3 regions of the Comamonas koreensis genome follow, and region 2 is predicted to be linked to each of the others. Evidence: predicted binding sites of a transcription regulator. Region 2 holds the regulator's gene; each other region holds the start of a gene.
What was found. Region 2 encodes NrdR, which represses ribonucleotide reductase genes. Its sites were predicted from a motif close to CACNANATNTNGTG; they were not measured.
Positions count from the first base shown of each region.

Region 1: F0Q04_RS07055 (ribonucleoside-diphosphate reductase subunit alpha) is a predicted target of NrdR. The motif match lies at 1,851-1,864, and genes of this name have one in related genera.
Region 3: nrdA (class 1a ribonucleoside-diphosphate reductase subunit alpha) is a predicted target of NrdR. The motif match lies at 2,525-2,538, and genes of this name have one in related genera.

Region 1 is NZ_CP043575.1:1,573,508-1,577,787, forward strand. It holds gene F0Q04_RS07055 (ribonucleoside-diphosphate reductase subunit alpha) at 1-1,768, opposite strand, end outside; gene ampD (1,6-anhydro-N-acetylmuramyl-L-alanine amidase AmpD) at 2,301-2,939, opposite strand; gene F0Q04_RS07065 (sigma-54-dependent transcriptional regulator) at 2,952-4,280, opposite strand, start outside.
Region 2 is NZ_CP043575.1:3,645,068-3,649,347, forward strand. It holds gene F0Q04_RS16570 (lytic transglycosylase domain-containing protein) at 1-121, shown strand, start outside; ZMP/ZTP riboswitch at 281-443, shown strand; gene glyA (serine hydroxymethyltransferase) at 501-1,745, shown strand; gene nrdR (transcriptional regulator NrdR) at 1,766-2,257, shown strand; gene aroC (chorismate synthase) at 2,336-3,439, opposite strand; gene F0Q04_RS16590 (CoA transferase) at 3,488-4,280, opposite strand, start outside.
Region 3 is NZ_CP043575.1:3,046,884-3,051,163, forward strand. It holds gene nrdB (class Ia ribonucleoside-diphosphate reductase subunit beta) at 1-88, opposite strand, end outside; gene nrdA (class 1a ribonucleoside-diphosphate reductase subunit alpha) at 103-2,364, opposite strand; gene F0Q04_RS13805 (hypothetical protein) at 2,574-2,768, shown strand; tRNA gene F0Q04_RS13810 (tRNA-Pro) at 2,862-2,938, opposite strand; tRNA gene F0Q04_RS13815 (tRNA-Pro) at 3,212-3,288, opposite strand; gene infA (translation initiation factor IF-1) at 3,370-3,621, opposite strand; gene F0Q04_RS13825 (EVE domain-containing protein) at 4,076-4,280, shown strand, end outside.

The sequences.
Region 1 (4,280 bases), 2.1 Mb from region 2:
CGGTTTCCGTGTCGCTGGTGTTGAGCGTGATCTCGGTGCAGAGGTTGGACGAGTGCACGACGCCGGCATGCTGCTGTGGGGAGCGCAGGTTGCAGGCATCCTTGAAGGTGATCCAGGGGTGGCCGGTCTCGAACAGCATCGACAGCATCTTGCGCCACAGATCGACCGCGGGCACGGTCTTGCTCAGCGCCAGCGCGCCGCTGGCCGCCTGGGCTTCGTAGGCGGTATAGGCGCGCTCGAAATCCTGGCCAAAGCGGTCATGCAGATCGGGCACATCGGAGGGGGAGAACAAGGTCCACATGCCTTTTTCCATGACCCGTTGCATGAACAGATCGGGGATCCAGTGGGCGGTGTTCATGTCGTGGGTGCGGCGGCGGTCATCGCCGGTGTTCTTGCGCAGCTCCAGAAACTCCTCGATGTCCAGATGCCAGGTCTCCAGGTAGGCGCAGACGGCGCCCTTGCGTTTGCCGCCCTGGTTGACGGCCACGGCCGTGTCGTTGACCACCTTGAGAAAGGGCACCACGCCTTGCGACTCGCCATTGGTGCCCTTGATGCGGGCGCCCATTGCACGCACCGGCGTCCAGTCATTGCCCAGACCGCCGGCAAACTTGGACAGCAAGGCGTTTTCGCGGATCGCATCGTAGATGCCGCCCAGGTCATCGGCCACCGTGGTCAGGTAACACGACGACAGCTGCGAGCGCAGGGTGCCGCTGTTGAACAGGGTGGGCGTGGATGACATGAAGTCAAAGGACGAGAGCAGGTCATAGAACGCGATGGCGCGTGCATTGCGGTCGTCCTCCTTCAGCGCCAGGCCCATGGCCACGCGCATGAAGAAGGCCTGGGGCAACTCGATGCGCTGCTGGCGTACATGCAAAAAATAGCGGTCGTACAGGGTCTGCAGACCCAGGTAGTCAAACTGCAGATCACGCTCGGGCTGGAGAGCGGCGGCCAGCCGGTGCAGGTCAAAGTCCAGCATCTCGGGGGCGAGCAGTTCGTGCTCAACCCCTTGCGCGACAAAGCCGGGGAAGTAGCTGCGGTAGGCCGCGCCCATATCGGCACTGCTGACGTCCTGGCCGATCACTTCGCGCGTGATGGTGTGCAGCAGCAGGCGCGCGGTGACAAAGCTGTAGTCCGGGTCCTTTTCGATCAAGGTGCGGGCAGCCAGAATGGAGGCCTTGAACACCTCGTCCATGTGGACGCCGTCATAGAGGTTGCGCAGGGTCTCGCTGAGGATGGGCGCGGGGTCGACGTCCTGGCCCAGGCCCTGGCAGGCTGCGGCAATGCGGTCATGGAGTTTTTTGACATCAAGCACCACCTGCTGGCCCCGGTCCTGCACATGCAAGCTGGCATGGGCCGGCGTGTGCTGGGCCTGGAGCTGGGCACGCTCCTGGTTGCGGCGCTCGCGGTACAGCACATAGGCGCGTGCCACCTCATGGTTGCCGCCGCGCATCAGGCCCAGCTCGACCTGGTCCTGCACATCTTCGATATGGAAAGTGCCGCCGCCCGGGCGCGAGCGCATCAGCGCGCGCACCACCGTGTGGGTCAGGTTCTCGACCACTTCGCGCACACTGGCCGATGCCGAGCCCTGGCTGCCATGCACGGCCAGGAACGCTTTCATGATGGCGGTGGTGATCTTGGGGGGCTCGAAAGGGACGACTGCTCCGTTGCGCCGCATGATCTGGTAGTCCGGCAGTACGGTAAATCCATCCAGGGTGCGCGAGCTGGCGGCCGGTGCGGCTCGTTGCTCGGAAAGCGAAGCAGCGCTCATGATGTCCTCTCTGTGGTGCGTGAAAAGCCGGAGAAACAGCGCTGTGCATGCCGGTATCACTGAGCCGCTGGATACCACCTCACACTACATATAGTGTTTTATTAAGCGCTGGACACTACCTGTAGTGTATGGCGCAATGCATGGTTTGTGTGTAGTGCCGATGACCATGCTGCGCAGCAAAACGGCGGCTACTGCGCATGGCGTCGTGGTTTGCGCCTGCAAACCACCACTGTGCGTGTGTTTCTGCGCCATCTGCGTTGCAGAGCCTGCGTAAAACTTAGGCATTGCATCTGAAAAAAAATTTTTCAGATGTGGGGAAATTGCTGTGTTTTTGAAGTGCGCATGCCATCAGCTGCATGCGGATGCGTGAAAAATGCAGGCTGTTTAGAGGGTTGGCCTATAGCCTGATTTAGAGCTGCCAATACGGGCCAGCAAACCAACGGTTTGCGGTTGGAACGAGGCACACCGCCGCAGGCCGTACAAGCGTAGGGCAAGGTGGGGCAACGACGATCAAGGGGGGTGTTGCTGGCTCTCAGAGATGCAGTGAGGCAGGAAACATGGATGCCGGCCAGGCCAGATCCTGCTGCAGCTGGGGCCACAAAAATCCTGGGCCCGGGTCGTTCTTGCGGCCTGGCGCAATGTGTTCGTGGCCGGCGATATAGGCGATCGCATACTGGGCGCGGATCTGCTGGCACAGCTGCACCAGACTGTGGTACTGGGCGGGCTCGAAAGTCTCGCCCTCCAGGCCTTCGAGCTCGATGCCGATGGAGTCGTCATTGCAGCGCGGCCGGCCGCGCCAGAACGACTGGCCGGCATGCCAGGCGCGCTGGTCGGCGCTGACAAACTGCCACACCACGCCTTGGCGCGTGATGAAGAAATGCGAGGACACCTGCAGGCCCCGGATGCTCTGGAAGTAGGGGTGCGCATCCCAGTCGAGCTGGTTGGTAAAGAGCCGCTGCACATCCCCCGTGCCGTAGATGCCCGGCGGCAGGCTGATCGAGTGGACGACCACCAGATCGATGCATGCCCCCTCGGGCCGGGGACTGTAATTGGGCGAGGGGCAGTGCGTGGCCGTGCGCAGCCAGCCTTTTTGCCAGAGCGCAGCTTGCGGCGCGGTGGCAGCGTGGGGAGCGGGGGCGCCGGGCGGCGTCTCGGGCAGATCTTGGGGCATGGCGTTGGGCCCCTAGGGCTGCACCCCATCGCTGGGGTCATGGATCTGCAGCCGCTCCATGCGGTAGCGGATCTGGCGCAGGCTGATGCCCAGGCGGTTGGCCGCTGCGGTGCGGTTAAAGCCAAACTCCTGCAGCGCGCGCACGAGGATGTCGCGCTCGATGCCATCGAGCCAGGCCTGCAGATCGGCGGGCAGATCCTGTGGCGGCGCAAAGCCGTGGAGGCGCTGAGGCGCGACGGCTGCGGCCTTTGGCGCGGGCGTGGGCTGCTCATAGGCAGGGGCCGGCTCTGCAGCCTGGCTGTGCACGGGCGCCGGATGCGCGGCATCGGCCCGGGCCGGCTCCACATCCAGAAACGCGCCATCGCTCAAGGCGACCGAGCGCAGCAACAGGTTTTCCAGCTCGCGCACATTGCCCGGCAGTGCATGGCCTGCCAAGGTGTGCAGCGCCTGGGCGCTGAGCTGGGGCACCGGCTGGCCGCTCTCGCTGGCGATGCGCTCGAGCAGCGCCTGGCACAGCGCAGGCACATCTTCGCGGCGCTCGCGCAGCGGCGGGATGAAGATGTCAATGACGTTGAGCCGGTAGTACAAGTCCTGGCGAAAGCGCCCGGTCTGCACGTCGGCCGCCAGGTCGCGGTGGGTGGCACTGACGATGCGCACATCGACCGCTTCTTCCTGTTGCGAGCCCAGGGGCCGCACCTTGCGCTCCTGGATCGCACGCAAGAGCTTGGCCTGCATCGACAGCGGCAGCTCGCCGATTTCATCGAGGAAGAGGGTGCCACCATGGGCTGCCTGGAAAAAGCCTTCGCGGTCCTGGTTCGCGCCGGTGTAGGCGCCTTTGCGGGCACCAAAGAACTCCGCTTCGAGCAGGTTCTCGGGGATGGCGCCGCAGTTGACGGCCACCATCGGCCCGCTGGCCCGCTGGCTGTTGCGGTGCAAGGACTGGGCCACCAGCTCCTTGCCGGTGCCCGATTCGCCGCGCACCAAAATGGGCGCCATGCTGCCGGCCACCTTGGCAATGCGCTCGCGCACCTGCTGCATCACCAGCGACGGGCCGATCAATTCGCGCTGGGCCGGGGGGGCAGGCCGGGTGGGCGTGCCGGGCTGCGGCGCCGCTTGAAAAGCGGACTGCGCCGGGGCCAGCGCAGCGGCATCCTGCAGCCCCTGGCAGGCGGACGCCACCACCTGGCGAAACTGCTTGAGGTCCACCGGCTTGGTCAGGTAGTCAAACGCGCCTTCGCGCAGGGCCGCGACGGCATTGTCGGCCGAGCCATAGGCGGTCATGACGATGGCGCGCTCGCTGCGGCCCTGGCTGCGCAGGTCCTGCAGCAGCTCCATGCCCAG
Region 2 (4,280 bases):
GGCCGCCAGCAACAGCGCAGCTGCAGGCAACGCTTCTGAAACCGTGGCCCTGGCCGACAAGCAAGCCGCGCTGCCAGCAGCGGCCAAGGCCGAGGCCACCGCCGTGGCCATGGGTTCCTGATCTGCCCCTCCGGCTCATTGCCCACTTCGCCCTCTTCGCACAAGCACCCAGCCGGGTGCTTTTGTTTTTGCAGGCCTTGACGATGGCTCCAAGAACCGGTTCTTAACCCGCCTTGGCGATCAAGCCATTGCGGCAAGCCTGCGCCGCCTCGGCTACACTAGCCGGGTACGCGACTGGCGATAGACATCTGTATGACCGGATTGTTGACGTGGAATGCAGGCCCGGCCTGCAGCAACCACCGGGGAGCGTACCGTGCAGTGCCAGGGCGAGCGCATCGCCCCCCGCACCCGCCACGTGTTAGCCGTGCGCCTGGGCAGCCCCTGTTTTCGCCAACCTCACTGTTGGCAGGCAGGGCTCACTTCTGACTCCAACGACCGCCATGTACCAACGTAACATCCTTGTCGAACAGACCGACGCAGAACTCTTTGCGGCCATCCAGGCCGAAAACCAGCGCCAAGAGCAGCACATCGAGCTGATCGCCAGCGAAAACTATGCCTCCCCTGCCGTGATGTGGGCCCAGGGCACCCAGCTGACCAACAAGTACGCCGAAGGCTACCCCGGCAAGCGCTACTACGGCGGCTGCGAATTTGTCGATATCGCCGAGCAGCTGGCCATCGACCGCGTCAAGCAACTGTTTGGCGCTGATGCAGCCAATGTGCAACCCCATTGCGGCGCATCGGCCAATGAAGCGGTTTTCCTGGCTTTCCTCAACCCCGGCGACACCATCATGGGCATGAGCCTGGCCGAAGGCGGTCACCTGACCCATGGCATGCCACTGAACATCTCCGGCAAGTGGTTCAACGTCGTCTCCTACGGCCTGAACGAAAAGGAAGAGCTGGACTACGACGCCATGGAAAAGAAGGCGCACGAGACCAAGCCCAAGCTGATCATCGCTGGCGCATCCGCTTACTCGCTGGAAATCGACTTTGCCCGCTTTGCCAAGGTGGCCAAGGATGTGGGCGCGATCTTCATGGTGGACATGGCCCACTATGCCGGTCTGATCGCCGCTGGCGAATACCCCAACCCCGTGCCCCACGCCGACGTGGTGACCACCACCACCCACAAGAGCCTGCGCGGCCCGCGCGGTGGCGTCATCCTGATGAAGGCTGAGCACGAGAAGGCCATCAACTCGGCCGTGTTCCCCGGCCTGCAAGGCGGCCCGCTGATGCACGTGATCGCAGCCAAGGCCGTGGCCTTCAAGGAGGCGCTGACGCCTGAGTTCAAGCAGTATGCCCAGCAGGTCAAGACCAACGCCCGCATCGTGGCCGAGACCCTGACCGAGCGCGGCCTGCGCATCATCTCTGGCGGCACCCAAAGCCACGTGATGCTGGTGGACCTGCGCGCCAAGGGCATCACCGGCAAGGAAGCCGAAGCCGTGCTGGGCGCTGCCCACATGACGATCAACAAGAACTCCATCCCCAACGACCCGGAAAAGCCGATGGTCACCAGCGGTATCCGTATCGGTACGCCCGCGATGACCACCCGTGGTTTCAAGGACGAAGAAGCGCGCCTCACGGCCAACCTGATCGCCGACGTGCTGGACAACCCACGGGACGAGGCCAACATCGCTGCCGTGCGCGCCAAGGTCAACGCCCTGACCGCACGCTTCCCCGTCTACCGCTGATCTGACCTGCGCCCGCGCCTATGAAATGCCCCTTCTGCAGCCATCCCGATACCCAGGTGGTGGAGACCCGTGTTGCAGAAGACGGCGGCTTTGTACGGCGCAGGCGCCAGTGCGGCAACTGCGAAAAGCGCTTTACCACCTATGAGCGGCCTGAGGTCAGCCTGCCAGTCATCGTCAAAAAGGACGGCCGGCGCATCGACTACGACCGCAGCAAGCTACGCGGCTCGTTCAGCCTGGCGCTGCGCAAGCGCCCGGTCCCCATCGACAAGGTGGACCTGGCGCTCGAGCATGTCGAGGACAAGCTGCGCACCTTGGGTGCGCGTGAGGTACAGACGCATTTGATCGGCGAGCTGGTCATGGCCGAGCTGCAAAAGCTCGACAAGGTGGCCTACATCCGCTATGCCAGCGTCTACCGAAGCTTCGAGGACATTGACCAGTTCAAGTCCATCGTCGACGAGGTAACGACCCCGCCGCCCGAGCCCAGGAAAGACAGCGCCCGTAAAAAGGACTGAGGCACAAAAAAATGCGAACCCCTGGGTTCGCATTTTTCTTTGGAGACCAGCCACGGAGCCGGCCCGGGCTGCGCCTTGTCAGTCTTGCGGCGCCTCGGCGGCAATCGGCCCCACCGCCTGCACCACATCGCTGTTCTGGGCGCGGTGGCGCAGCGCATGGTCCATCAGCACCATGGCCAGCAAGGCCTCGGCAATCGGTGCGGCGCGGATGCCCACGCAGGGGTCATGCCGGCCCTTGGTGATGACCTCGGTACTCTTGCCCTCGGTATCGATGGACTCGCGCGGGCTGATGATCGAGCTGGTGGGCTTGATGGCGATGCGGATCTCGATGTCCTGACCAGTGCTGATGCCGCCCAGAATGCCGCCGGCATTGTTGCTGCGAAAGCCCTGGGGGCTGAGCGAGTCGCCATGCGTAGTGCCGCGCTGGGCCACGCTGTCAAAACCGGCACCAATCTCGACCGCCTTGACGGCGTTGAGGCCCATCATCGCGTAGGCGATGTCGGCGTCGAGCTTGTCATACAGCGGCTCGCCCAGGCCGACCGGCACGCCGCTGGCCTGCACGCGGATCAGCGCGCCGCAGGAGTCGCCCGCCTTGCGCAGCGCATCCATATAGTCTTCATAGCGGGTCACATCGGCCACCGGCGCAAAAAACGGGTTGTTAGGCACATGCGACCAGTCCTCAAAAGGCAGGGCCACCTCGCCCACCTGCAGCATGCAGGCGCGGAATTCGGTACCGAACTTCTCTTTGAGCCACTTTTTGGCCACAGCGCCAGCGGCCACGGTGGGCGCGGTCAGGCGGGCCGAGGAGCGGCCACCACCACGCGGGTCGCGGATGCCGTACTTGTGCCAGTAGGCATAGTCGGCATGGCCGGGGCGAAAGCTCTGCGCAATATTGGAGTAGTCCTTGCTGCGCTGGTCGGTATTGCGGATCAGCAGCGCAATCGGCGTGCCCGTCGTCTTGCCCTCGTAGACGCCCGAGAGGATCTCCACGCTGTCGGGCTCATTGCGCTGGGTGACAAACTTGCTGGTGCCGGGGCGGCGGCGGTCCAGGTCCTGCTGGATATCTGCCTCGCTCAACGCCATGCCCGGTGGGCAGCCGTCAATCACGCAGCCAATCGCGGGGCCATGGGATTCGCCAAAGTTGGTAACAGTAAATAAGGTGCCGAAGGTATTGCCGCTCATAGCCCGCCATTATCACTGATGCCGGTGCCCCACGCAGCCCCACAGGGCTCACCAGCGGGGCGGGTCACCGCCGGGCGGCTGGCCGGCATGGGGCCAGCCGCCTGGCAGACCCTGCAGCACCGCACTGTGGCGCACCGCACGCAGGCGGCCAAAGCCAGTGTCCATCTCTTCCAGATAGGCGTCGGGCGGCGCGCCGCTGGGTGCCGTAGCCGCCGCAGCGGCTACCGGCCGCTGGCCCATGGACTGCAACCACTGTGCGACGCGTGCCAGCGACACCTGCACATGCCAGCTGCCGCCCTGCTTTGCCTGGCGGTAGAGCGCAGCCTGGATGCCAAAGGCCAGCAAAAAGCCCGCGCTGTAATCGAGAATCTGCAGCGGCAGCGCCCGCAGCCCCGCGCTGCCAAACGCCTGGCCTTCGGCCCAGTTGATGCCGCAGACGGTCTGCACCAGCGAATCAAAGCCGCGCCGGTCGGCCCAGGGGCCGCTGCGGCCATAGGCTGACAGGCTGGCATAGACGATGCCCGGCCGCTGCCGGGCGGCAGACTGCGGATCCAGCCCCAGCGCATCCAGCGCGCCCGGCCGGTAGCCTTGCAGCAGCACATGGGCCTGATCCAGCAACGCGGCCATCTTTTGCTGGCCTGCCGGGGTTTTCAGATCCAGCAAGGCCGAGCGCTTGCCCCGGCTCATATCGGCAATGGCCTCGATATTGGGCAGACCCGGCCCATTGAGCATCAGCACATCGGCCCCTTGCGCCGCCAGGCTGCGGGCTGCCACGGGCCCCGCCAGAATGCGGGTCAGGTCCAGCACGCGCAGGCCAGCAAGCGGCCGGTGCTGGGCAGGC
Region 3 (4,280 bases), 600 kb from region 2:
CGTAGCGGGCGACATTGACCGAATTGCCAAAGAACATCGGTTCCTTGAGCTGGTCATTGTCGACCTTGGAGAAGGTGCTGTATGCCATCGCCTTCTCTCCGCTTAGATCTTGCAGGCGCCGCTGGCGCAGTCGTCTTCTGCCGCTGCGCCCTGCATGTCTTCGGCACCGTCACGGGTGTTGTGGTAGTAGAGCGTCTTCACACCAAACTTGTAGGCCTGCAGCAGGTCCTTGAGCAGTTGCTGCATCGGCACCTTGCCATCGGCAAAGCGCTGGGGATCGTAGTTGGTGTTGGCCGAGATGGACTGGTCGACGAACTTCTGCATCAGGCCCACGAGTTTGAGGTAGCCCTCGTTGTTGGGCATTTGCCAGAGCAGCTCGTACTGGCCCTTCAAGCGATCGATCTCCGGCACCACCTGGCGCAGGATGCCGTCCTTGGACTGCTTGACCGAGACAAAGCCGCGTGGAGGCTCGATGCCATTGGTCGCGTTGGCGATCTGGCTGGAGGTCTCGGACGGCATCAGTGCCGTCAAGGTTGAGTTGCGCAGGCCGTGGGTCTTGATCTCGGCGCGCAGGGCTTCCCAGTCCAGGTGCAGGGGCTCATCGGTCAGCGCGTCGATATCCTTCTTGTAGGTGTCGATCGGCAGGATGCCGGCTGCGTAGTTGGTCTCGGCAAAGGCGGTGCAAGGGCCGAACTCGCGCGACAGCTGCACCGAGGCCTTGAGCAGGTAGTACTGGATGGCTTCGAAGGTGCGGTGGGTCAGGCCATTGGCCGAACCGTCGGAGTAGCGCACGCCGTTCTTGGCCAGGTAGTAGGCGTAGTTGATCACGCCCACGCCCAGCGAGCGGCGCTTTTCGGTCGCAATGCGGGCAGCGGCTACCGGGTAGTCCTGGTAGTCCAGCAGTGCATCGAGCGCACGCACGATCAGGTCGGCCAGCTCTTCGAGCTCATCGGTCGACTCGAGCGCGCCCAGGTTGAAGGCAGACAGGGTGCACAGCGCAATTTCGCCGTTTTCGTCCTTGATGTCTTCGAGCGGGCTGGTGGGCAGCAGGATTTCCATGCACAGGTTCGACTGGCGCACGGGAGCCACGGCCGGGTTGAACGGGCTGTGGGTGTTGCAGTGGTCAACGTTCTGTATGTAGATACGGCCGGTGCTGGCGCGCTCTTGCATCATCAGCGAGAACAGCTCCACTGCTGGCAGGGTGCGCTTGCGGATGGATTCGTCAGCCTCGTACTTGACGTACAGCTCTTCGAACTTGTTCTGGTCGGCAAAGAAGGCCTCGTACAGACCAGGCACATCATGGGGCGAGAACAGGCTGATGCTCTGCCCCTTGATCAGGCGCTGGTAGAGCATGCGGTTGATCTGGATACCGTAGTCCAGATGGCGGATGCGGTTTTCCTCGACGCCGCGGTTGTTCTTGAGCACCAGCAGCGACTCGGCTTCCAGGTGCCATAGTGGGTAGAACAAGGTGGCTGCACCGCCGCGCACGCCGCCTTGCGAGCAGGACTTGACGGCCGACTGGAACATCTTGAAGAAAGGCAGGCAGCCGGTGTGCTGTGCCTCGCCGCCCCGGATCTCGCTGCCCAGCGCACGGATACGGCCGCCGTTGATGCCGATACCGGCGCGCTGCGAGACGTACTTGACGATGGCGCTGGTGGTGGCATTGATGCTGTCGAGGCTGTCATCGCACTCGATCAGCACGCAGGAGCTGAACTGGCGCAGCGGGGTGCGCACGCCCGACATGATGGGCGTGGGCAGCGAAATCTTGAAGCGCGAGACGGCGTCATAGAAGCGCTTGATGTACTGCAGACGGCGGTCGGCCGGGTACTTGGCAAACAGGCTCATCGCCACCAGCACATACAGAATCTGCGGGCTCTCGTAGATGCGCTTGGTCACCCGGTTTTGCACCAGGTACTTGCCTTCGAGCTGCTTGACGGCTGCGTAGGAGAAGTCCATATCGCGCCAGTGGTCGATGAAACCATTGATCTCGTCGTACTCTTCGCGGCTGTAATCGGCCAGCAGGTGCGGGTCGTACTTCTTGAGCTCGGTGAGCTTTTGCACATGATCGTACAAATGGGGCGGCTCGAACTGGCCAAAGGCGATCTTGCGCAGGTGGAAGATGGCCAGGCGCGCTGCCACGTACTGGTAGTCGGGTGCGTCTTCGGAGATCAGGTCGGCCGCAGACTTGATGATGGTTTCATGGATCGCATCGGTGCGGATGCCGTCATAAAACTGGATATGCGACTGCAGCTCGATCTGGGAGACCGACACATTGCTCAGGCCTTTGGCCGCCCAGTCAATCACCCGGTGGATTTTGTCGAGGTCGATAGGCTCAACGCGACCGTCACGCTTGGTGACTCTCATAGTGCTTGTCTGGTTCATTTGCGATGTTTCTAATGGGATAAAAAACGCAGGACCACGGGCGCAAGACGCGGCAGTCCCGCGCCAAAACGCGCCAGGCATGGCTGGCGCGTTTTGGCTGGAGCGAGACCAGCATCAAACAACCTGTGGGGGAAGCGGTGGACACTACATATGGTGTCTATGGGCTTGAGTGTACGCTACCTGTAGCGTTCTTGGCAGCAGAAAATCAGGCTCGATTTCTGCTAGGCACTGGCGGACTGGGCGAAGAATGCAGCAAAATCAACGCGCAGAGCGCCGGTAAATATATGTATCCGGGTGGGCACATTCCCGGTGATGAAGAGGGGCATCATCCCCCGATGTTGATGGCGATCACCATCTGGTTGATGGCCTGGGCCATCAAGCCATAGACCAAGCTGCATAGCGGGCAATGCATCGTCTTTTTCAAGGACTGCCCAAACGAAAAACCTGCTGCACTTGCGTGCAACAGGTTTCGATAAGGATGGTCGGAGCGGTGGGATTCGAACTCACGACCCTCTGCTCCCAAAGCAGATGCGCTACCAGGCTGCGCTACGCTCCGACTAAGCCGCTATTGTATATCGAGCCGGAGCGCCTTCCGGCGAAAAATGATTACTTTGACAACTTTTCATCTGCTGGGGCGGTTGGCGAGACAGCCGCCCTGCCCGCTGCGCAGCAAAACCGAGAGGGCCGCGCCACCCGCCGTGCATGAAGCAGCATGTGAAAGATGCTTGCCGGCGCGCCATCAGGATAAACCGCGCCATATCGCGAATTGCCAAGAATTGCCAAAACAAAAAACCTGCTGCATTTGCATGCAACAGGTTTTTAAATGGAATGGTCGGAGCGGCGGGATTCGAACTCGCGACCCTCTGCTCCCAAAGCAGATGCGCTACCAGGCTGCGCTACGCTCCGACTAAGCCGTTATTGTAACCAGGGTTTGGCAGCTGCATTTCGTATTTGACGATTTTTTTACAGCGGCCACCACCGATGCGGTTAACGTTGTTGGGTCGGTGCCGGGCCACGGCCAGGCAGGTGACGGAAAGTGATGCGGCCCTTGCTCAGATCGTAGGGCGACATCTCCAGCGACACCTTGTCACCGGCCAGAATGCGAATGTGGTGCTTGCGCATTTTGCCGCCTGTGTAAGCGATCAGCTCGTGGCCGTTGTCCAGCTTCACGCGAAAGCGCGAATCGGGCAGCACTTCGGTCACGGAGCCTTGCATCTCAATCAGTTCTTCTTTAGCCATATAAGTCGACGAATCCTTGTCTAGTGGTGCATGTGCGAAACCGGTTCGCCATGCTGTTCTCAGTGCCACCAACAAGCGGTGGCTCTCTCCATGGTTCGGGAGGGCCTTGCCAACTCTCGCCACCCAAGGGGCAAGGGCCTTCAAGGCAACCAAGTGGAAATCTGCCAGCCCGACAACGGGGCGCAACAGCCAGCATCCCACACAATATTGACGGCGCAGCTGCCAGGGCAGCCAACGCCTCCAAGCTATAAAAGCTTGCAAAGCTCTCTATTGTACTATGTTGCTGCCAATTCCGCTGTGGCTTGTCTCGTATAAACGCCGCCGGTGATCCGCAGGCCCGCATGGCTGTGCTGGCAGCAGCAGCGCCGGCGCATCGGCTAGCATGGCGCATGCATGCGCGGCTGGCTCCAGGCCGTGCAACCCGATGGCTCCCTCCCCTTCACCAACGAACACCATGAATGCTGCATCCCCCCGCTACTGGCTGATGAAAAACGAGCCGGACGACTATGCGATCGACCATGCGCTCAGCGCCCCCGATGCCACCATTGCCTGGGATGGGGTGCGCAATTACCAGGCGCGCAACTTCATGCGCGATGACATGCAGGTGGGTGACGGTGTGCTGTACTGGCATTCGAGCTGCGCCGAGCCTGGTATTTACG